One region of the Shewanella sp. SW24 genome, then DNA from elsewhere that is predicted to be linked to it. Evidence: predicted binding sites of a transcription regulator. Region 1 holds the regulator's gene; each other region holds the start of a gene.

Region 1 (5,658 bases):
GTCTGGCACTTGGCGGTGATGATTCTAAGATCAGCGCGATATCTGAGGCGGCCATTTTTTGCAGCATATTGCGCACGTGTACGAACATGCCGCTGCTAAGCGCTTGGTTTAACTGGTCAAGACTATGTCCGGTGTGATCGTTTTCTGCATTATCTACGGGCATTTGTCCTCCATTGTGCGGCAAATTGGTTTGAGATCTTAGTGTTGGGCTAGGATTTTACGGTGACTAAGCGTCAGTCGATGACACAGATTAAGACGGCTAAGGTAAGGCCAGCGCCAGCGCAATGACCGCTAGTGTAATCGCCTGTGGCTTGTATCGTCGAGCGACAAATGTTTTGCCATGTGTGAATGGCAAGTTTTTTAAACTAGACATGAAGTGAAACTAACGATGAAGTGCTTAGTGTGAAGTGAAACTAACAGGCTTCGTCAAACTTAGCGTCGATTAAGGCACAAATGGCATCGAGAGCCGGCTCTGCATCTGGGCCTTCGGCGATAAGCTTGATGGTCTTACCCATGCCAGTTTCAAGCATCAGTAAGCCAAGCACACTGGCGGCCGATGCTTGTTTATCGCCTTGGATTAAGGTGATGGTCGCATCAAACTCGGAAGCCAGTACCACCAACTTAGTGGCGGCACGGGCATGTAAACCGAGCTTATTACAGATGGTTATCTGACGTTCAAGCTTTGGCATTGTTGAGCTCTCGATGACGGGCATACACTTTATGTTTACCGTTACTAAAGCGTTTGGCCAATTGCTCTGCGACGTAAACCGATCTGTGCTGTCCACCTGTGCAGCCAATGGCCACAGTTAAATAACTGCGATTGTTACGCTCGAGGTGCGGCAGCCAAGTCTCCAGTAAATTTTCGATTTGCCAGATGAACTTATTGACCAGTGGTTGGCGATTTAAGAATTCAGCCACGGGTTCATCTAAGCCAGTCAATGGCCGCAGCGCCAACTCCCAGTGGGGATTGGGCAGAAAGCGTACATCGAACATAAAGTCTGCTTCGGTGGGCATTCCGTGCTTAAAGCCAAAGGACTCGAAGTTGATCACGAGTTCTTTATCGACACTACCAAGGAGAATTTGTCTGACTTGGTCGCTTAAATCATAGATATTCAGATTCGACGTATCTATGTAGTGATCGACCAGTTTTGACATAGGCTCGAGCAGTTTCCCCTCCAGCTTTATCGCTTCTTGCAAAGACACTCGGCTCTTCGACAAAGGATGCAAACGGCGGGTTTCGCTGTAACGCTTGAGCAGAATTTTATCGCTGGAGTTAAGGAAGAAGCTCGTTAACTCAGTATCTGGAGGTAGGCTAGCGAGTTGTTTTACTAAGACCTTATCCTGCTCAGGCATGTTACGCACGTCGACACTGATGGCGACGAGATCGTTACTGCCTTTGAGTTGCTCAAGCAAACTGCCAATCAATGGCAAGGGAAGGTTATCGACACAATAATAGCCGAGATCTTCGAGTACCCTAAGGGCGACAGATTTGCCTGAGCCTGAGCGGCCCGACACTATGACCAGTTTCATCCAGTGATTACCTGATAGAGTTCCGTTTCATCATGCGTCTTGCGTAATTGCTTTAATATTTGCTTGTCGCTCAGCTTTTCGGCCATGCAAGACAAGGTACTTAAGTGCTGCTGACATTGGTCTGCAGGCACCAGTAGTGCAAATAAAATATCAACAGGTTGCTTATCGATAGCATCAAATGCTATCGGCTCTTCACACTTAATTAGTATGGCAATGGGCTGATCTATATCGGCTAGTCGACCATGTGGAATGGCGATGCCGTTACCTATACCTGTGCTCCCCATCTTTTCGCGCGCCACTAGGCTTTCGAATATCTCTTGAGATGAGAGGGTCGGGTACTGGGCAGCGACTAAGTCGCTGATGAGTTCCAGTACCTTTTTCTTGCTGCCCGGAGTGGCGCAGGTAGTGCACTCCGGCCGCAGTATGGTACAAAGTTCCATTATTAGTGTTTTGTTAACTTCTCTTTGTGTTTAATAACCTGACGGTCAAGCTTGTCAATCAGGGCGTCTATAGCGGCATACATGTCAGCATGCTCTGAAGTAGCAAAAACTTCACCACCTATGAGGTTTATTCTCGCTTCAGCAATCTGTTGCATTTTCTCAACATTGAGCACAACGTGCACATTATTGATCTGTTCGAAATGGCGTTCAAGTTTTGAAAACTTTTCTTCTACATATGCACGTAACGATTCGGTAATTTCGATATGGTGCCCACTTAGGTTTATTTGCATAGAAACGTCCTCCGATATCCACTGTAGGTTATAAACTTTTACGCTGATTAGAAGGTGGAATAAGCATAGCCTCTCGGTACTTCGCAATGGTTCTGCGGGCTACGTTGATCCCTTGTTCTGCCAGAAGTTGTGCCATCTTACTATCGCTTAATGGTTTTTTCTGGTTTTCCGCTGCCACCAGTTTCTTTATAAAGGCTCTGATTGCTGTGGATGAGCACTCACCACCATCGTCAGTACCGACGTGGCTAGAGAAGAAGTATTTTAGTTCAAAAAGTCCCTTAGGGGTATGCATGTATTTTTGAGTTGTGACCCGTGAGATGGTGGACTCATGCATTTCTACCGCTTCAGCAATATCGTTAAGCACCATAGGCTTCATGGCTTCTTCACCATACTCAAAGAAACCTTGCTGATATTGCACTATGCAATTAGCAACTTTAAGCAAAGTGTCGTTACGGCTTTCTAGACTCTTAATAAACCATTTAGCCTCTTGCAGATGGCCGCGAATAAATTGGCTATCGGCTTGGTTTTTTGTGCTGCGTGCCATAGAAGCATAATGTTGATTTACATTGATTTTGGGCATGCAGTCAGGATTAAGCTCAACGACCCAGCGGCCATTTTTCTTCGACACAGACACATCTGGGATAACGTATTCGTCATTATTGGGTGTGATCAACAAACCTGGGCGAGGATTGAGAGTTTGGATAAGTGCTATACCATCCCTTAATTCATCCTCTTTTAATTTAGTCTTACGCATCAATAACCTAAAGTCTCGGGCGGCGATCAGATCTAAATGATCTTTGATCAGCATACGGGCGTTTTCTAGGTTGGGAGTATCAGCGGCGAAATGCGACAGTTGGATCAACAGGCATTCACTTAAATCGCGGGCGGCAACGCCTATGGGATCAAAATGCTGAATACGCTTGAGTACGGCTTCGACTTCGTCAAGCTCAACTTCAGGATTGCCCATGGCTTCGAGAATTTCTTCAGTGCTTTGGGTGAGATAGCCCTGATCGTCGATGGCATCAATAATGGCGGTGGCAATGGCTAAATCGGTTTCAGAAAACGGCGTGAGGTTTTTTTGCCATTCTAAGTGTTCGTACAAACCTTCACTGGTCTCGCCTTGGAAGGGCATATCGTCTTCACGACTGCCGCCGGGGCCTGAGTTTGGGGAGGCGGTAAACACTTCATCCCATGTGGTGTCCATGGGGAGCTCATCGGGCATGGATTCTTTGGTTAGCGACTCTGCCGTGTCTATGGTGGAGCTGTCTTTTTCTGGTGGCAGAGTGCTAGATTCACTGAAATCCGTATCGGATAGCGTTTGGTTTACAGGGTTTTTAGTGGCGTCGAATTGATCCTCTTCCAGCTCGAGAAGGGGATTAGAATCTAATGCTTGCTGGATCTCTTGCTGCAGTTCCAGTGACGACAGTTGCAACAGACGTATAGCCTGTTGTAGTTGTGGCGTCATGGTTAACTGTTGACCCAGTTTGAGCTGGAGTGACGCTTTCATGTTACCGCTGATCCCTACGTTATTATTGTTAGATGAGGTCGCTTATTATTATCTTGAGTGAAGCCCAATGGCGGTATAAATTGCCTCCATTGGCTTCGCTCGATTAACTATAGCCTGAATTGTTCACCTAAGTACACAGCCCTAACTTGCTGATTGTCTAAGATCTCTGCTGGAGTTCCTTCGGCAATCAGGTTTCCGTGACTCACAATATAAGCATGTTCACATACATCTAATGTCTCGCGGACATTATGGTCTGTGATCAGTACGCCAAGGCCGCGACTTTTGAGTTGTTCGATAATCTTCTTGATGTCGATAACCGAAATAGGATCGACGCCGGCAAACGGTTCATCGAGCAAAATGAACTTAGGATTAGCGGCTAAAGCCCGCGCAATTTCGACGCGACGACGTTCGCCACCCGACAATGACATGCCTTGGCTGTCACGGATGTGGGTGATATGAAACTCTTCGAGCAGATGTTCTAGTTCTTCTTCTCGTTCTTCGTTTTTAAGTTCTTTACGAGTTTGCAGTACGGCCATGATGTTGTCATGAACAGTTAGCTTACGAAAGATACTGGCTTCCTGCGGTAAGTAACCTATGCCTTTGCGGGCACGCAGATGCATAGGATCTGCGGTTAAATCATCATCGTCGATAAAGATATGCCCCTTATCGCTCTTCACTAGCCCGACAACCATGTAAAAGGTCGTGGTTTTACCGGCACCGTTTGGACCGAGTAGGCCAACGACTTGACCGGTTTTTACCGTCAGACTGACGTCTTTAACCACTTGGCGACTCTTGTAACTTTTTGCCAGATTTTGTGCTCTTAAGGTGATTTGGGTCATTTAGAGTCCTGCTTTTTTACAGGTTTATCCGCCGGAGCGTCTGATTTAGCATCATCTTGATAGTTTTCAGGCTGAATAATAGTGATCACGCGATCGTCACCACTGCCAGTACTCTCGGCCATCAATTTCTGTTGAATCATGTTATAGCGGATTAAATTGCCTGTAACTTGGCTACCTGCTTGATCTAATGACGCCATACCTTTCAGTGTTAAGGTGCGGCTTGCCATATCGTAACGAATTTCTTTCGCGCTTGCCGATGCTGGGCGACCATCGTCTAATATTTGGCTATACGTAGCAGGGTTGCCTGTGGCGACCAAAGTTTTGCTATTTTCACCTTCAGCGGAAAATGCACGCAGTTCATTTGCTTGGATTTTTATTGAGCCTTGGGTAACTTCAACTGGACCAAAGAAGATGATCTGGTTGTTTTTGATATCCGCAGTTTGGCTCACAGCTTTAATTTTGACTTCTTGCTTTAAGTCGCCCACTTTCGCGAAAGCACTCATGCTCATAATTAGCATTAGGCTGGCAAGTAATACGTTATTTTGCTTCATATGTTCCTACTACCTGACTGGTCAATTGCACTTCTTGCGCGTTGAGGTCGGCATAAAGGCCTTGGCCTTGAATATTAAAATCTTTCCCTGTGACGTAAATGGTACGGTCAGAGGTCATTATCATAGTGTTGAGATCGAGTTCCAGATAACTGGTGGACAAGGTCTGAATCGGTTCTTCTGGGCTAATGGCATCGATAATAACATTATTTTCTAATACAACCTTGCCAGTTTCCTTGTTTAGCTTGCCCTGATCAGCCCTGAGCTGCCATTGTGCTTTACCTTGGTCTGGATAAACAAGATAAACAGGTTGAGTAAAGAAAGTTTGATTCGTTGAATCATAATGTTCCATGTGTTTCGCCGTCACACGGCTATTCACTAGTCCTTGCTCATTGAACTCAACACTGCGCAGATCTTCAACGATGAAATCTGGGGTATTTTGATCTTTTACTCTGTTATCGGAATCACCGCTGTGTTTGTTCTGGACCTGCCAGTAAAGCGCTA
Region 2 (5,658 bases), on a different contig from region 1:
GTATTAATAGTGCATCTGATGATGCTGCTGGTCTGCAAATTGCTAACCGCATGAGCGCTAACGTAAAAGGTATGGAAACGGCTTCACGCAATATTTCTGATGCGACCTCTATGCTACAAACCGCTGATGGTGCGTTAGAAGAATTAACGACCATTGCTAATCGCCAGAAAGAATTGGCTACTCAAGCCTCTAACGGCGTTAACTCTGCGGCTGATTTAACGGCATTAAATGATGAGTTCACGCAATTGAACGCCGAAATAACGCGTATTGTAGAAAATACTACTTATGCCGGTAATAAATTATTCGATACTGGTGTATTGACCTCTGGTACGGGCGTGAAATTTCAAATTGGCGCCGGAACAACGGAAACAATGGATGTTAAATTAGGCGCAATTCCTAAAACTGTCGCAGGTACTTTAACAGGTGGTACCGCCAATGCTGCGATTGCCCTTGTGGATACCTTCTTAGCCGCTGTGGGTACTGAGCGTTCTACCTTAGGTGCCAACATTAACCGTCTTGGCCATACTGCGGCTAACTTAGCTAGCGTAACTGAAAACACCAAAGCCGCTGCTGGCCGTATTATGGATGCCGATTTTGCGGTTGAATCTGCCAATATGACGCGCAATCAATTATTAGTTCAAGCAGGTACAACGGTACTGTCTTCAGCTAACCAAAATACGGGTTTAGTGATGGGGTTACTGCGCTAATGTTATTCAATTAGTCAGTGTTAGTTTTAATGCCAGTAAGCTTAGCTTACTGGCATTTTTTATGGTGTTTGCGCATGCCATTTCAGTCTAGTTTTTACAGTGCTATGCACTCTATTTTTTAAATATCGATTTTAGTTGTGTGCTGTTGTTGTCGCTTTAGTTAGTTATGCCTGAACTCAGGTCTAACCCAAATGCTCGTTATTTAATGGAGAACTACATATGTTAGGTGTTCACACTAATTACGCTTCAATTGTTGCTCAAGGTGCTGTTAACAAAAGCAATAACCTATTGACTAATGCAATGGAGCGTTTATCGACAGGTTTACGTATCAATAGCGCATCTGATGATGCTGCTGGTTTGCAAATTGCTAACCGCATGAGCGCTAACGTTAAAGGTATGGAAACCGCTTCACGTAATATTTCTGATGCGACCTCTATGCTACAAACCGCTGATGGTGCGTTAGAAGAATTAACGACCATTGCTAATCGCCAGAAAGAACTCGCCACTCAAGCGGCAAACGGTGTGAACTCTGCTGATGATTTAACGGCTCTGAATGATGAGTTTACTCAATTAAACACCGAAATTACCCGTATTCTCGATAATACAACTTATGCCGGTAATAACTTATTCACCAAGTTGGAGGCTGGTGTTACCTTCCAAATTGGTGCCGGAACGGGTGAAAAATTGGTTGTTACAACAACAGCCATAGATGATGCTGCGCTGGCTGCTGGTGATTTAACTACTGGCGCGAATGCGGCAATTGCCCTTGTTGATACGTTCATCGCAGCAGTCGGTACAGAACGTTCTACACTAGGCGCCAACATTAACCGTCTTGGACATACTGCAGCTAACCTTGCCAGTGTGACTGAAAATACCAAAGCTGCCGCTGGACGTATTATGGATGCCGATTTCGCGGTTGAATCTGCCAATATGACCCGCAATCAATTATTAGTTCAAGCGGGTACAACGGTACTGTCTTCTGCTAACCAAAATACAGGTTTAGTGATGGGGCTACTGCGTTAATTACGCCGAGTTGAGTTAGTTTTAAGTGCCAGTAAGCTTAGCTTGCTGGCATTTTTTATGGCGTTTTGTGGATGCCATTTAAGTCTGTTTTTATAGAGGTGATCCCATCTATTTTTAAATAAGTTTTAGTTTTGCGCTGTTGCTGTCGCCTTACTTAGTTATGGAGCTATACCGGGATTCAGGTATAGCCAAGATAACTGTTTTTTCTAGGAGAGCTGATATGTTAGGTGTTCACACTAATTACGCGTCAATTGTTGCACAAGGTGCTGTTAATAAAAGTAATAATCTATTAACTAATGCTATGGAGCGTTTGTCGACGGGTTTACGTATCAATAGCGCATCTGATGATGCAGCGGGTTTGCAAATTGCTAACCGCATGAGCGCTAACGTAAAGGGCATGGAAACGGCTTCACGCAATATTTCTGATGCGACCTCTATGCTGCAAACCGCTGATGGTGCGTTAGAAGAATTAACGACCATTGCTAACCGCCAGAAAGAATTGGCGACTCAAGCATCAAACGGCGTTAACTCTACAGCAGATTTAAAAGCGTTGGATGATGAGTTTAAGCAATTAAATGCAGAAATTACCCGGATTGTAGAAAATACAACCTATGCGGGTAATAACTTATTTAAAGATGCTACTGATGGTGTACTCGTCAAAGGTGTGACCTTTCAGATTGGCTCGGATGGAGCAGAGCAAATGTCAGTTACCTTAGGTGCTATTGATAAGACTGTTACTGGTGATTTGTTGACTTCTGCAGCCGCCAATACGGCTATCGGGGCTGTTGATACCTTCTTGGCTAAAGTGGGGACAGAACGTTCAACCTTAGGTGCCAACATTAACCGTCTTGGCCATACTGCGGCTAACCTTGCCAGTGTAACTGAAAATACTAAAGCCGCTGCCGGCCGTATTATGGATGCCGATTTCGCGGTTGAATCTGCCAATATGACACGTAATCAATTATTAGTTCAGGCGGGTACAACGGTACTGTCTTCAGCTAACCAGAACACGGGCTTAGTCATGGGTTTATTGCGTTAATGTTATTGAGCAAGTGATGTCATTGGTCACGGCTAAAATGCCAGTTAGTTGCGCTGACTGGCATTTTTATTTTAGCCACGGTTTATGTATTGGTCGGTAGTCGCTAAACCCGAGATTGAAACCTATAAGGTTCATGTTTTAGTGGGTAATTTTCGATAACACAAAGTGGAAGATGGTTTTCCTGTTTAAGTGTCCATGCGGAAGTATTTAGCTGTGTTTGGGCCAGTTAATTATTTAAATTTCTTTAAAAACAGTAACTTGTTTTTGGCATGCGTTTTGCTCTAGAACGAGTGGAGGTAGTCATGATTTCAGGTATGAATGCAGCACAATTTGCTCAGCAACTGATTGGCGCAGACCGCGCAGGTAAAGATACGCTTTACAAAGGTAAGCTAACTGCCAGCAAAACACAGTTAGATGCTTATACATTGCTCGAAAATAATATGAAGAAGATGGCCACTAAGCTGAGTGAAATGGGTGGCGATGCAGCTAAAGGCAAAATTGCTACGGTTACGGGCGAGAATGCGACCGCGACAGTTAAATCTGATGCTCCAAAGGGCAACTATGATTTGAGCGTGCATAAACTTGCGCAAGCGCATCAACTGACTAAAGCCTATTCCTCTGAAAGTGAATTGTTGCCAACGTCGGGCATTATCAGTATTCAAGTCGGTAGTGATCCGACTAAGCGCATGGACATTGATTTGGCAACGGTTAATGGCGGTGCGGCTATTTCTGTGTCTCAGTTACGCGATGTGATCAATAAACAAGTGGGTAATCCTGGTGTACAAGCGTCATTAGTGCGCACAGGTAACCAAATCGAATTTATGCTGTCTTCAAAGGAATCGGGTGTCGCGAATCAAGTGAAGGTAGAGTTTAACGGTGCCGATTGGGGCATGACAGAACGTCGTGCAGCACAAGATGCGGAACTCACATTAAACGGTATCAGTATTACCAGCAGTAGTAACTATCTAGAAAATGTTGTTGATGGTGTCAGCCTCGAATTAGTCAAGGTGCATGCGGCTGGTGAAAGCAGCATGATTAAAGTCACTGACGATTTTGAAGCGAATAAGAAAGCGGTTAAGGATTTTGTCGATTCATTTAATTCTTTAATGACGCAAATTAATCAATTAACTCGTTCTATGGGCGTTAAAACCTCTGACTCTGGCTCTTCCGATAAAGATAAGGAAGACAAAAGCACTGCAGTGAGTGAAGCGCAAATTGGTGTGTTGAAGGGGGATACCTCTATTCGCCTTCTCCAGTCTAAATTACGTGATTCTGTATTTGCAATGGCTGCTAATGGCATGCGTTTGTCTGATATCGGGATTGAGATTGGACGAGACGGAAAACTAAAAATTGATGATGCTAAGCTGACCGATAGCTTTAAAAGTGATCCAGAAAAAGTACAAGCCATGTTTACTGGTCCTGACAGTTATATCAAAAGCATAGAAAAGACCCTAAAACCTTTTACACAGTTCAATGGCTATATCGATCAAAAGCAGGAAGCGCTAAATAAGCAGATTAAAAGTGTGAATGACAGTATGGCGCGCCATGATTATCAAATGAATCAAAAGTATCAGATTTATTTAACCCAGTTTACGGCAATGGAATCCACCATTAATCAGTTTAATTCCGCAAGTCAGTTGTTTTCATAGGAAGCAGTAAAAAATGTTAAATGAGTACGATCCATTTAATGCCTACAAGCAAACCGCTTTAGATGCACAAGTAGCGGCAGCAACAACCCATGACATGGTGCGTATGTTACTTGATGGTTTATTGGAAGAACTAGAGCGGACCGCTGGCCATATGGAATACCAAAGGTTTGAGGCGAAAGGAATGAGTATCCATAAGTGCCTTAATATCGTGCATGGCTTGGACTCTATGCTTGACCTTGAAAATGGTGGTGAGGTTGCCGTGAGCTTACATCGTCTCTATGACTTTTGTAGCCGTCAGCTTGTCAGCGCCAGTGTCGAAAACAGTGCTGAAGCGCTAGTTCCAGTGACTCAGGTGATTACCAATGTCAGAGAAGGATGGACAAATCTCAATTAAGCAGTGGGCGCGTTTTGCGAATGCTTTACGCCAATATGCAGATGCTCAGGATTGGGAAAGCGTCCGAAAAGTGAACATCGCTTTGATCAAAGCCCTGCAACAGGCAGGTGAGACTCATGATATTGAGCAGAAATTGGCACGTGCAGAATTAAAGCGGGTTCATTCCCAAGTGCTGCAAGAGTTGATCTTGGCTCGTGATGAATTAGCCGCTGAAATGGGCCGCTTTAAGGCGCAACAACCAGGTTTAGCAGCCTATCAATTAACACAAGTAAGTGGAGCTTTGGATGATCTCTGATCTTCTTTCAACTCGTCCTGTTGGCACAAATACCAGCTTGACGACTAAAGTGACAAGTGCAGTTGATAAAGATAAATCTGAGTCATTTACCTTGTTGGCATTCCCTATAGGATTGCCTGCGGAATCTCTTCCGCTAGAGAGTGCTATGTGGACTCCGAGTGCAGAAAAAGCTCTAGGTAGTGATGCTGATACCTTTTTAAATCAATATATTAATAGTGATTTTTCCGACTCAGTGCCTTTTGCACCCGTTGCTTCTTCTGTTGTATCAGTTGCTGCTCCTGTTGTACCAGGAGTATCTCCGTCACTGTTAAATACTGAGATTAACTCAGCACCTATTAGTCAAGATGGCTTAGCCGCTACGCCTCAGAACAGTCTCGTTTCACCGACTGCTGTCGCGCCGTTTGTTCCTGTGATTTTTCCTGCGGAAACTGTTAAAGCGGATCCGATAGGTCGAACTCCAGCGTCTTTAATTGGGCTCTCAGCCACAGATCAAAGAGGAACGCTATTTAGTTCAGGGATGACCTCATCTATGGCTCTTGCAGGAAGTCGTA
Region 3 (5,658 bases), on a different contig from region 1:
TACCTTGAATTGGCGTGCCGCTCGCACCAGTTTCCGTATATAAGTTTTGTCCCATAGGATCTAGACCCGATGGATTAATAAAATCCGTCATAGTCAACTGACCCACGACTTGGTTCTCAGCGGTACCCGGCGTTTTTACTGAAACTTCACCCTCCGCTGAAACGGTAATACTGGTCGCATTATCAGGAATAGTGATCGCGGGTTGTAGCAAATAGCCAGAACCTGGCGTCACAATCTGACCCGTATCGTCTAAGGTAAACTGACCATTTCGAGTATAAGCAGTGGTTCCATCAGGGAGCTGGATTTCAAAAAATCCAGGACCTTCAATCATGAGATCCAGTGAGTTATCCGTCGTCAGCATGTTACCCTGAGTAAACATTTTTTGAGTGGCGACGACTTTCGTACCCGCACCTATGTTTAATCCATTGGGTAACTTAGTGTTAGAAGCACTAACACCACCCGCTTGATTAACTGTTTGATAGAGTAAATCTTCAAATACTGCGCGGCTTTTTTTGTAGCCCACAGTGCTAGCGTTCGCTACGTTGTTTGAAATCACTGAAATATCAGTTTGCTGTGCGTCTAAGCCAGTTTTACTAATCCATAACGCCGGATGCATAATCTATCTCCTAACTAATACGCATTAATGAAGATGAAGCACGATCATTCTCTTCCGCGGTTTTCATCATCTTGACTTGCAATTCAAACTGGCGCTGAAGATCAATCAAAGACACCATTTCATCAACAGGGTTAACGTTACTGCCCTCTACGGCACCACTTTCAACTGCGACGAAAGGGTCAGCTGGTGCTGGTTCGCCTGACATTTGTCGAAATAATCCATCTTCACCACGCATCATCTGCGCATTGCCGGGATTAACTAACTTCAATCTAGCCACTTCTTCTATCACTTCAGCAGTCGCCCCCTGAGGGCGAACAGACACTATGCCATCCTGTGAAATTGACACTTTATCAATAGGTAATGGCAGCACTATCGGGCCAGCGTCCCCCATCACGGGATTGCCTCTGTCGTTATACAACATGCCCGTCGCATCGAAACTGAGACTACCTGAGCGGGTATAAGCTTCGCTGCCATCTTTGGCCTGAACGGCAAACCAGCCATCGCCTTTAATGGCCACATCGAGATCCCGTCCAGTGGTTTTTATCGGACCAGAGCGAAAATTAGCTGACGGAGATTCTGTCATCGCAAACACCCTTGAAGGCAACCCTTCACCGAAGGCTTGCATCGATCTGGCCTGCGCCATATCTGATTTAAAACCATCGGTATTAGCATTGGCTAAGTTGTTTGCACGGAGTGCCAGCTCATTCATATTTTGCTTAGCGCCACTCATGGCGACATAAAGGAATTTGTCCACAGACTGCTCCGTCAAATTTTCTACATGACGATATCAAAGCAAGCATCGTGCCAATAAAAATTGATTTTAATTTGCTGATAGAATTGAAAAATATGAAACTGAAGTGATTTAACGGCAGGATAAAGGCTAAGTGTTGCCACTGGCGGCAACACTTAGTCAAACAATGTAATGATTAGCGGATTTGTAATACAGTTTGTTGCAGCGTGTTGTTCACTTCAAGGGTACGAGAGTTCGCTTGGAAGTTACGCTGCGCCGAAATTAAATCAACCAGTTCAGTCGTCAAATCAATATTCGATTGCTCTAACGCCGATGAACTGAGACTACCAAAAGTTCCACTATTGGGCTCACCCGCTAACGCAGGACCTGAAGCTAAACTGGCTTTCCACGACGTATTCCCCACTTGCGTTAAACCTTGTTCGTTAGCAAAACGAACTAAAGCAACCCGTGCTAAAGCAACGGTCGAACCATTAGAATAGCTTGCTGTAATTAAGCCATCAGCGCCAATTTCAACGTTAGTTAAACGACCAACCGTCGTACCATCTTGTTTCAATTCAGTCGCCGCAAAAGGATCTGCATATTGCGTTGGCGCATTAAACTTCACTGTTAATGCTTGAGTGCCATCCGCTCCAGCGCCTAATATACCAACTGGCTTATTACCAAGTGGCGCCGTGGTAATAACTGCAGGATTACTGTCAATATATGCCCCAACTTCGTTAAACTTCAGCACCGCTCCCGTCCAGCCACCAGCATTTTGAGCCGTCCCCGTTGAATCCGGGTTGCCATCGCCCGTGGTATCAGTTGGATAAGTGACGGCTGGACCATTTAAATTTATAGGTTTATTATCAATAGCATAATAAGCCACCCAATTGCTCTCACCATTATATGCACCATCTTTAGGCTTCACAAAGTACGTCGTCATGATGTGCCCCTCACCAAGTGAGTCATAAATTGTCATTGAAGTGACATTGTTATAAGTTTTTGGATCGGCGGGATCAAATAAAGCAGGATCCAGAGCTTCTGCTTTAGCATTCAAGTTCATTTGTAAAGTAACATTCTCAGTCTTTACTGGACTACCGGCAGTGTCCGGAATTTTTACAGGCTGAGCCGTGGTTAAACTCACAGATGTTGAGTTGCCGTCTTTATCCACAGGGAAAGTCTGTAAATAATTACCAGCCGAATCCACCATGTAATTATTAGAATCTACTTTAAAAGCGCCTGCACGGGTGAATGCGTGATCTAATGTTCCTAATTCAGAGGACGTTACAAAGAAACCACCACCTTTGATTGCCAAGTCGAGGGAGTTATTCGTCAGTTGTAAGCTGCCTTGATGGAATTGCTGTGCCACTTGACTCGTTGCAACACCACCACCGACAGCAGTTTTAGCATTTGAAAAAATAGAATTAGCGTACACATCCGCAAATTCAGCACGGGACTCTTTAAAGCCAATGGTGTTCGCATTAGCAATGTTATTCGCCGTTGTGTTTAAATCTTTCTGCGCAGCAGAAATGCCACTCAATGCAATGTTAAACGACATAATTCACCTCTACACTTGACTCAATTCATTTATGAGCGACTTACGCCCAATTCGGATGCTGCAAAAATTCTTTTATACAAGCTTAGGTTTCAGACACAGCTAACACATCGGTTAACTTGATGCCCATACCGCCTCTCAAGTTAAGAATGGCGCCAGTACTGGCCGTACCGAGAGAAACGCTGGTCACATGAGCATAGGTCGAGACTGGCAATTCTTGGGATTTCCCATCCACTAAACCACTCGCCTTGATCGTATAGTTACCTGCGGTTACAGGGTTTCCATCTTTATCGAGGCCATCCCAGTTAACATCGACATTGCCCCCCTTACTGCCATCAACTTTAAAGGTGGTCACAACTTGGCCTTTCTCATCCTCAACACGTACAGTAACTTCAGGAATTTTAGCTGGCGTGCTAATCACACCTTTTATTGTTGGGCTTTCAGCTGAAATGTTACCTGTATCAGTTGGGATCAATACCTTGCGACCAACAAGTCCTGATGCCTGTAATGCTTGGCTTGATGTCATAACACCGTTTAAATTAACGATTTCCTTATTCAACTTAGTAATACCATCAACCGTCGAGAATGATGCCATCTGCGCAATCATTTGGTCGTTGTCGACGGGCTTAAAGGGATCTTGCATCGATAACTGTTGGCTTAATAACGAGAAAAAGTCATCTTGAGTTAACTGCTGGCTTTTTGCTTCCGGTACTATTGAATCTTTTGGCAAACGTATGCCATCAAGAAACGGATTACCCGTTGAGCTGGTTGATGAATTCGTCGTAACGGCATTTGGCTGACTCTTATTTTGAGCCGTCTGCGCCGACGCTTGGTTAATTTGATTAATGAGGCTCACAGCTTACCTCCTAAGTAACACATGTTATTTACCCATCCCAAGTGTTTGTTGCAGCATAGACTTAGCTGCTTCAGCGACTTGAACATTCATTTGATATGAGCGCGAAGCAGAAATCATATCTGCCATTTCTTCCATGACATTAACATTCGGTTTATAAATAAAGCCGTCCGCATCCGCCATAGGATGATCGGGCGAGTATTCTTTCAGTAGTGGTTTATCACTTTCTACAATGCCTTTTACTGCAACGCCTTGAGAAGCTTGTTGCTGACTTTGGGCTTTAGCCATTTCGGCTTCAAAAATGGGATGACGGGAACGATAGGTCTTATCTACACTACTCGAGACGGAATCCGCGTTGGCTATGTTGCTCGCGGTGGTGTTTAGCCTGACCGATTGAGCAGACATTCCCGAGCCAGCAACATCAAATATGCTAAATAAACTCATGATTAATCCCCTCTCAACGCTTTCTTCATGCCACTAAACTTACTGTCTAAAAAACCTAGTGACATTTGATATTCAAGTGCATTTTGCATGAATGCCGATTGTTCCTGTTGGATATCAACAGTATTACCATCACCGGTATCGGGTTGATTTGGCACACGGAACTTAACAAATTGCCCAGTCAACTCCGCAAGCCCAAAATGCTTATCTGGCTCTTGCATTTCAAGACTATTTCGCTGCTGTTGGCCTCGAGCGGCCTGCATTGCCGCAGAAAAATCAACATCGCGGGCTTTGTAATGTGGCGTATCTGCGTTAGCGATATTGCTTGAAATAACTTCAGCCCGCTGCGCTCTAATACCGAGAGTGTATTGATGCACACCCAGTGCATTATCAAAATTGATCGCCATAAAATTGCCTCCTCGTGTTCTCACGAAAATAAAGCAATTCATGTGCCAACATCAGGAAAATTTTGAGAATAACAACAAGGATGAGCAAGTGATGGGTAAAAAATTACCGACAATTGTCGGTAATTTTCTTTAGAGCGGCTGAGTTAAGTCTTTTTCTGGTAATAAATGCCAGGGTTACAACGAACCATATCAAACTCGTCCGTTAAACCAGCGATAGATTCTGATGCACCGAGAAATAAAATCCCTTTGGGATTGAGAGCGGCAGCGAATTGCCGCAAAATTTTTGCCTTTGCCTCTGGTGCAAAATAAATCAGCACATTGCGGCAAAAGATAATGTCGAACTTGCCAAGCAGACTATAACTCTCAAGCAAATTATGCGCTCTAAAGTTCACCAACCGCTTCACATTATCCTTTAACTTCATATTACCTGAAGGTAATGCATCAAAAAACTGACGCTTACGTTCTTCAGATAAACCACGCGCTAATGCCAAACTATCGTACTCGGCATTTTTGCAGCGTTCCAACATGGAAGGAGATAAATCCGTTGCTTGAATCGAAGCACTACCAGCCAAGGCACCAGGCTTCTTCTGTTGATACTCAAGAATAGTCATAGCCAATGAGTATGGCTCTTGGCCTGACGAGCAAGCCGCAGACCAAATTTTAAGCGGACGCCCCAGACGACTGTATTCTGGTAGTAGGACATTATTCAACAACTCAAATGGATAACGATCACGGAACCAAAGGGTTTCATTGGTCGTCATAGCATCGATCACTTCAGCTCTGAGCGCACGCTCAGTAGGCTTCATCGAATGCTTAACCACATCAGATAAGGATGGCAGGTTATATTTGCCCATCAAAGGAGCAAGACGACTGCGCACAAGATATTGCTTATTTTCACCCAGTACGATGCCGCTGTGTTGCTCTAAGAACAACCTAAATTGATTATATTCAGCCTCAGCGAGTGATTTATTTGGCACATTCACATCCTAAATCCTATAGCAAGCACCAAAATCAGTGCGAAACCATCATGTTATAAAGTCGAGATTATAGCGTAAA
Region 4 (5,658 bases), on a different contig from region 1:
ACTGCGAACGCCCGCGCCATTGAGCTGTAATGTTTGGCTATCTAATGTCACTGTCTCGGCGACTTGCACTCCTGAGACTTCTTTGGCCATTAATGTGTGGGGTAATAACAGCGCGCTTGCTAGGGTAAGAGTGGAGAGTAACTTCATAATACACCTCAATTTTCTATTTTAATTATTGGGTTTTAAGCAGATTTTTATGAGTATTTACAGCAAAAAGTTGACCCCAACTTCTCAAATACTCGGCACCGAAAACGGATGTTAATCTAAAGAAGAGGGGAGTGATAGGCTAATTGTGCTTACGCATCATTCGAAAATGGCTATTATGGCATACTCATCATTAAATATGAGCATACCAACAAGATGACTCCTCGCGCTAAACTATTGCGTAAAAGTGTTGGCGTAAAGCTATCGATGGGAAATTATCAGCGTTAAGCGCCCTGTATAAATTATCCGCGAGTGCCTAGCTTGTATTGACCACTCTGTTCGAACATCACCGCTTGTTTCTGTTTTGGCGAGATCAAAATGGGACCGTCGTCAAAGAAAAGAAAACACTTCCAATTGCGGACGAACACATCCCAACGAGTTTCAATAATCTGATATTTTTCATAGCAAAAATACACCGGCGTCTCATCGGGCCATTGTATAAACTCAGCTAACATGGTGGGTAAACTGCTATCTTCACTATCCCAAGCGCTCTGCCAATGATCTGTTTCCACCCAAGCATCAGCCTTCGCCGCCCAATCTCCCTTAGTAAATTGCTCCGCACGACTACTCTTGTTGCTGATCCATTGATTCCAGATTTCCATCGCACTTTTATCTGTTAACGGCAGGATATGCGCCTTGTCCTCGTCGGTGACAGGCAAGTCTTTGTGGTTGAAAATCCACTTACGGCGGTATTGATCTAGCGGTATATAAGTGTTGGCCAAGCATGCTCTCCTTGGTTGAGCCTGATAACGTGTCGGGCTCAGCAAATCTCAATGCCGCAGATTATACTGATTTAGTCAAGATTAGGGAAATGGCGCAATGTGGCTATATCCTAGTATTGGATTTTATAGTAACGATTAAGAGAGCTGTTTTTTTTAAGGGATATAGACTGAGGAAGTTTTAAATTGTGTTTCTGAAAATTATTCTTATCAGAAAAATCTTCAAGTGAAGTTGAAATCACACAAGCACTATCTGGTCTCTCCACAGGGACTCGAACCCCGATCGGCCGCTTAGGAGGCGGCTGCTCTATCCTGTTGAGCTATGAAGAGACGACAGTGATTATACTGGTTTTATCTTTGATTAAAAGGCTTATGATTTAGTTGCTTAAATCTTAAGCGCTATGTCGTTTATCTGTACATTGTAGGCGGCATTTTGGTCTACAAGTACTGCGGTGGAGCTTTCTTCGCTTACTTGCTCAATTTTTACCGTTGCACGACTTTTGGTCGCGACGGCGCGCATTTCATTGAGTCTATCGGGTAAGTTTTGTTGTAATACTACTTGGAATTTATCACCGACACGAATGCCATGTTTACGGCCTAGATTTAATATAATCCTGTCTGCTTGTCGGCTAACGACTTGGCCAAGTAATGGCCTGCAATTAAGTGTGCTGTCTAAATCTCGGGTAGCCTGCAATATTAATTGAGTAATACTTTTTCCATAGGAGGAACGCCAGAATCTATTACTGTTGGGAGCAATGATAGCCTGTTCTTCAAATTCCCATGGGGCCGATGTGCTGTAGCTTTTGCTCCAGACCTCTTCGCCACTGATTCCATGATAGAGGCTGAGTTTGAATTGAAATTGCCTTAGCGGAGCTTCATCCCAAAATCCTAAGAAGGTGGGTTGTACAGGCTCTATCGATATATCAATGATCTGCGGTTGAAGAATATATTGGCTGTCGGTAATTTCACTGAGCCAGCTTGGGAGTCGATAACCGCGAATATCCACTAGGTCTTGTTCAATATCGAGTCGCTCGTTAGCATGGATGTGACTAAAGCCAGTTGAAGAGTAATCTTCTATAGTGTTCCCTAACGCCTCTGAAATGACCTCTTCAAAGCCTGAAAGTTGTCCATATCTAAGCTGAGAACGATCTTTTATTTGTGTTTGAGGTATTAAAATAGCGGCCTTTAATTGGCCATTAGGACACTGTTGTGTTGGATCATCATTTAGATCGAGGCGTAGGGATACATATATTTTATTTCCCTGAATTTGTTCACTAACGAGTTGAATGTTTATGGCTTGGGCGTTGCGATTTATCGCAAAGTTATTTTGTGTGAGGTTACCATTAGAGGTTTGTTGCTCACTGGAGATTTGAATACCTGTGCTTAATGTCGCATAGCTAACTGCTTGATTAATTGCTTCTTCCCTTGCTTGAGCTGTATTACCATTGATAATAGTTGCTTCTCCGCTGGCTTCTATCCATTCGGCTCTGGTGGGCAAAGAAAGTAGTAAAAGGCTCAAAATGATGAGCGAAGCTGAACCTGGTATGTGCATCAATTCAATCCTTATCGCTAAGCTAATGGCGATATTACCAATCGAGCCAGTTTTCTGACTCTTAATCTAATATGTCAATAAAGCAAATTTCGTGCCTGAGTATGAGAACTTTTGATAAAGTTTCCATTGTTACAGTCGATATACTGCGTAATAGAAGAATATTGTCGGACTGAGGTTAATATTGGTCCAAAGATTGCTGGTTTTTGTTACTCATTAAAAATTTGAAGCTTAGAAAGTGAGTCACTTGACTGCCAATGCACCCATAGATGAGGTAAATCCAATGCTAAAGCGTGTGATTATTCCCTTAACATTGATAATGTTAGGTGGATGTGTAGCTAAACCGGTTACGCCGCCCAAACCGAGTTTAGTGGATGGCAATGGGTTGCCGCCAACGGCAGTGATTAACCATTTAGCACAGCGAGTAGTGACTGAGCTTGTTAAGCAAAATGATGCTTTGCGTTCTGATCAACCTATCGTAGTTGCAACACCAGTATTAGTGGGCGATTTGAATGGCACTAATGCGTTAGCGCAACAGTTACAGCAAGGATTAATGACGTCGCTCCATAGCTTTCAGTTTAATGTGGTGGATTTAAACTTAGCTGATGGCTTGAGAGTCACATCTGACGGGGATTTTATTTTGACGCGAGATTGGCAAAAATTGTCGAAAGATCTTCCTGTTGAGCATCTTGTCGTTTCGACTATGAGCGTAGTAACCAATGGTATGGCGATCAATACTCGGATTGTGAACATTAGTAACAATCGCGTGGTATCGGCATCTCAAACTTTTGTGACTCAAAAAGAGTTGGCAAACTACATGCAGCCTTCGGAGCAAATTGTGTCACAAAATGGCATCTTATATCGTCAGGCGAGTCCAGGCATGAATGAAGTGCGTGTCTTAGGAGATGGAAAATGAAACACTACTTTTTATTACTTATCACGGGGCTAATGCTAACTGGCTGCGCTGCTAAAGATAGATATGTGCAATGGGAAGATGTGCCGCCACCGAGTTTTCCTAAGTTAACGGCTATAGGATATGCGCCCTTAGCGACTCAACCGGCTAAAGAGCAATCACAAAGAGTGTTGATGGCTATGCAGGCATCAAAAATTGTGGCTTATCGTGAATTAGCGGAACAAGTTTATGGGCAGAAAATAACGGCAAACAGCAGTGTCAGTGATTGGATGTTGACGGACGATAATGTCAAAGCGTCAGTTTCTGGCGTGATCCGCGGCGCACGAGTCGTTAAGAGTTATCCCGCAGGCGAGCATTATGTCACTGAGTTAGAACTTGATTTTTCACAGGTTTGGGCGCTTTATCAACAACAGAGCCGTCCACAACGAGTGAAGGAAGTGACGTATTTCTAGCGTTTTTGAGAGTATGTTCAACAGCATGTATTGAGCCGCGTATTTACGCGGCTTTTCTTTTTGTACAAGACATTAATATCTAATCAGAGCTTAGAAAAGGGAATGCTAAGTGGGAGTGATGCGCTTGTTAGGCCTTTAAATCATTGCCTAAGCTTGAGATAGTCGAGGTCTTGCCTTTATCGTTATAGGTGAGGCTGGAGGCGTTTCTGCTGGCTTGTAAAGCTTGAGCAAAGCGATTTAAACTCGCTAAATTCATCTCAATTAAACTGGCATTTTGTTCGTTTAATTCTTTGCATTCAGTCAATGCGTCTTTGATCTCAGCCATTTTATGCACGAGTTCGACTTGCTGAGTGAGTAGCGATTTATCACTGTGTTTTGCCAGAATATCATCATTATTCTTTAGTTCTTTCAGACATTGCGATTTTTCGTTAGCAAGGGAAAGCAGTAAATCGGCGTTTTGGTCAACCAAAGCGCCTTTTTCCTTGAGTATGATTTGCTTAAGAACAGCCAAATGGGCGTGTTGTAGATCTACCAGTTTAGCTATTTCAGTCATAGTTACTCTTTATTTAAGTCATTAAGTTCGGCTTCAAAACTTGCAATATTGGCAGCCAACTTTTCAGGGTCAATTTTATAGCGACCTTCGGCAATAGCTTGTTTGATTTCTGCTACTTTCTTTTGATCAACTTCAGGAAGGCTAGCCATTTTAGTCTGAGCTCCTTGAAGTTGTTGTGCCTGGGCCGTAATGACCACTGAGTCGCTTCTCTGTGGTGTTGTCGATTTTGTAGCAACTTGAGCAGATTGATCGCTGCTCGTTTTCGTTGCGCCTGAACGAACTTGCGCAGTCGTTGCAGTGTTGAGTTTGCTAATATCAATTGCCATTTTAGGCTCCAGCGTCGTGTGTACGGGATTTCTTAACTGGGGTATCGGCAGCTTACAAAAAAGCTTTAGATTATTTTACATTCTTACTTCAACTTCGCCAATGCCTGTGACTATAGCATCTAGTTCTTTGTTTGAACTGCTATTTTTGACTCTGATCCGATCACCTTTATTGCCATCTTGTAGGGCTTCGCCTACTGTTTTGAGCTCGAATGAGCCAGAACGAACGTAGATAGATACCGAATCATTTTTACAAACGAAGCATAAGTTGTTGCTTAATATGGGATTATCTTTTGCTACTCGTCGTTTTACTCGCACGCCAGCCAATTTACTCGGGTCATCGAATTCGGCACCTCTCAAGCTATTTTGTTCAATGTAACGGACTTCTACTTGACTAGGAGAGATGAGTTCGCCTGGTGCTAAGATTTCGGTTGAGACAACAACGGGGAATAAGATATCCACCCGAACCGAGATATAGATTTGCCAAGGGTAAGCTAAGTCTTGTGTATCGCAGCTGACTTTTAAGGTGTTATTACGGCTAATTTCCCTATCGCTAGCCAGTTCAACTTTCATTGGAGACGAACATTGTGACGGCAGCATTCTTGCGTCAACCATCTGTGGCGAAATATTTACTTTGGCATTTTCTGGAACGGATATTTTTTCTGAAATAAGCGCTTTAGCTAATTCTGAGATTGCCGATACGGTGGGGACAATAGGCTCTGCACTCGCAAAAGCGGGCATGAAGAGGGTGAAAAGACTAAAAAAACAGACTAAATTTACTTTCATAATGAAGAGACTAGCTTGTAACGCCAGAATGCACCTATACTTTTATTAAGTTCGAAGCTGACCACTGTAATAATAATTTGCATCACTGTCAGAAGATTGACTCAGTTTCGACTATGTTTATCGATAGATAAGACGTAAGCAATTAATATGCCTATACTC

Evidence for each region. The regulator sigma-54, encoded in region 1, starts transcription at its own class of promoters, with help from an activator protein. The targets are predictions, from matches to a motif close to GTTGGCACGNNNNTNGNNT.
Region 2: a site for sigma-54 is predicted at 3,033-3,051, ahead of fliD (flagellar filament capping protein FliD). Genes of this name have one in related genera too.
Region 3: a site for sigma-54 is predicted at 1,407-1,425, ahead of flgF (flagellar basal-body rod protein FlgF). Genes of this name have one in related genera too.
Region 4: a site for sigma-54 is predicted at 2,556-2,574, ahead of L5M17_RS20565 (flagellar assembly protein FlgT). Genes of this name have one in related genera too.

What each region holds. Positions count from the first base shown of each region.
Region 1 covers NZ_JAKKSH010000008.1:57,999-63,656, forward strand. Annotated here, with positions in the region: gene mgtE (magnesium transporter) at 1-163, opposite strand, end outside; gene L5M17_RS08545 (HPr family phosphocarrier protein) at 414-689, opposite strand; gene rapZ (RNase adapter RapZ) at 676-1,530, opposite strand; gene ptsN (PTS IIA-like nitrogen regulatory protein PtsN) at 1,527-1,970, opposite strand; gene hpf (ribosome hibernation promoting factor) at 1,973-2,260, opposite strand; gene L5M17_RS08565 (RNA polymerase factor sigma-54) at 2,289-3,767, opposite strand; gene lptB (LPS export ABC transporter ATP-binding protein) at 3,875-4,606, opposite strand; gene lptA (lipopolysaccharide transport periplasmic protein LptA) at 4,603-5,157, opposite strand; gene lptC (LPS export ABC transporter periplasmic protein LptC) at 5,144-5,658, opposite strand, start outside.
Region 2 covers NZ_JAKKSH010000016.1:60,248-65,905, reverse strand. Annotated here, with positions in the region: gene L5M17_RS14250 (flagellin) at 1-707, shown strand, start outside; gene L5M17_RS14245 (flagellin) at 927-1,730, shown strand; gene L5M17_RS14240 (flagellin) at 1,951-2,769, shown strand; gene fliD (flagellar filament capping protein FliD) at 3,072-4,418, shown strand; gene fliS (flagellar export chaperone FliS) at 4,432-4,812, shown strand; gene L5M17_RS14225 (hypothetical protein) at 4,781-5,107, shown strand; gene L5M17_RS14220 (flagellar hook-length control protein FliK) at 5,097-5,658, shown strand, end outside.
Region 3 covers NZ_JAKKSH010000036.1:33,068-38,725, reverse strand. Annotated here, with positions in the region: gene flgG (flagellar basal-body rod protein FlgG) at 1-616, opposite strand, end outside; gene flgF (flagellar basal-body rod protein FlgF) at 627-1,370, opposite strand; gene flgE (flagellar hook protein FlgE) at 1,543-2,904, opposite strand; gene flgD (flagellar hook assembly protein FlgD) at 2,987-3,757, opposite strand; gene flgC (flagellar basal body rod protein FlgC) at 3,782-4,198, opposite strand; gene flgB (flagellar basal body rod protein FlgB) at 4,201-4,602, opposite strand; gene L5M17_RS20600 (CheR family methyltransferase) at 4,746-5,585, opposite strand.
Region 4 covers NZ_JAKKSH010000036.1:26,416-32,073, forward strand. Annotated here, with positions in the region: gene L5M17_RS20550 (chalcone isomerase family protein) at 1-147, opposite strand, end outside; gene L5M17_RS20555 (DUF2947 domain-containing protein) at 447-926, opposite strand; tRNA gene L5M17_RS20560 (tRNA-Arg) at 1,178-1,253, opposite strand; gene L5M17_RS20565 (flagellar assembly protein FlgT) at 1,309-2,475, opposite strand; gene L5M17_RS20570 (FlgO family outer membrane protein) at 2,756-3,388, shown strand; gene L5M17_RS20575 (LPP20 family lipoprotein) at 3,385-3,837, shown strand; gene L5M17_RS20580 (flagella synthesis protein FlgN) at 3,965-4,390, opposite strand; gene flgM (flagellar biosynthesis anti-sigma factor FlgM) at 4,393-4,716, opposite strand; gene flgA (flagellar basal body P-ring formation chaperone FlgA) at 4,792-5,499, opposite strand.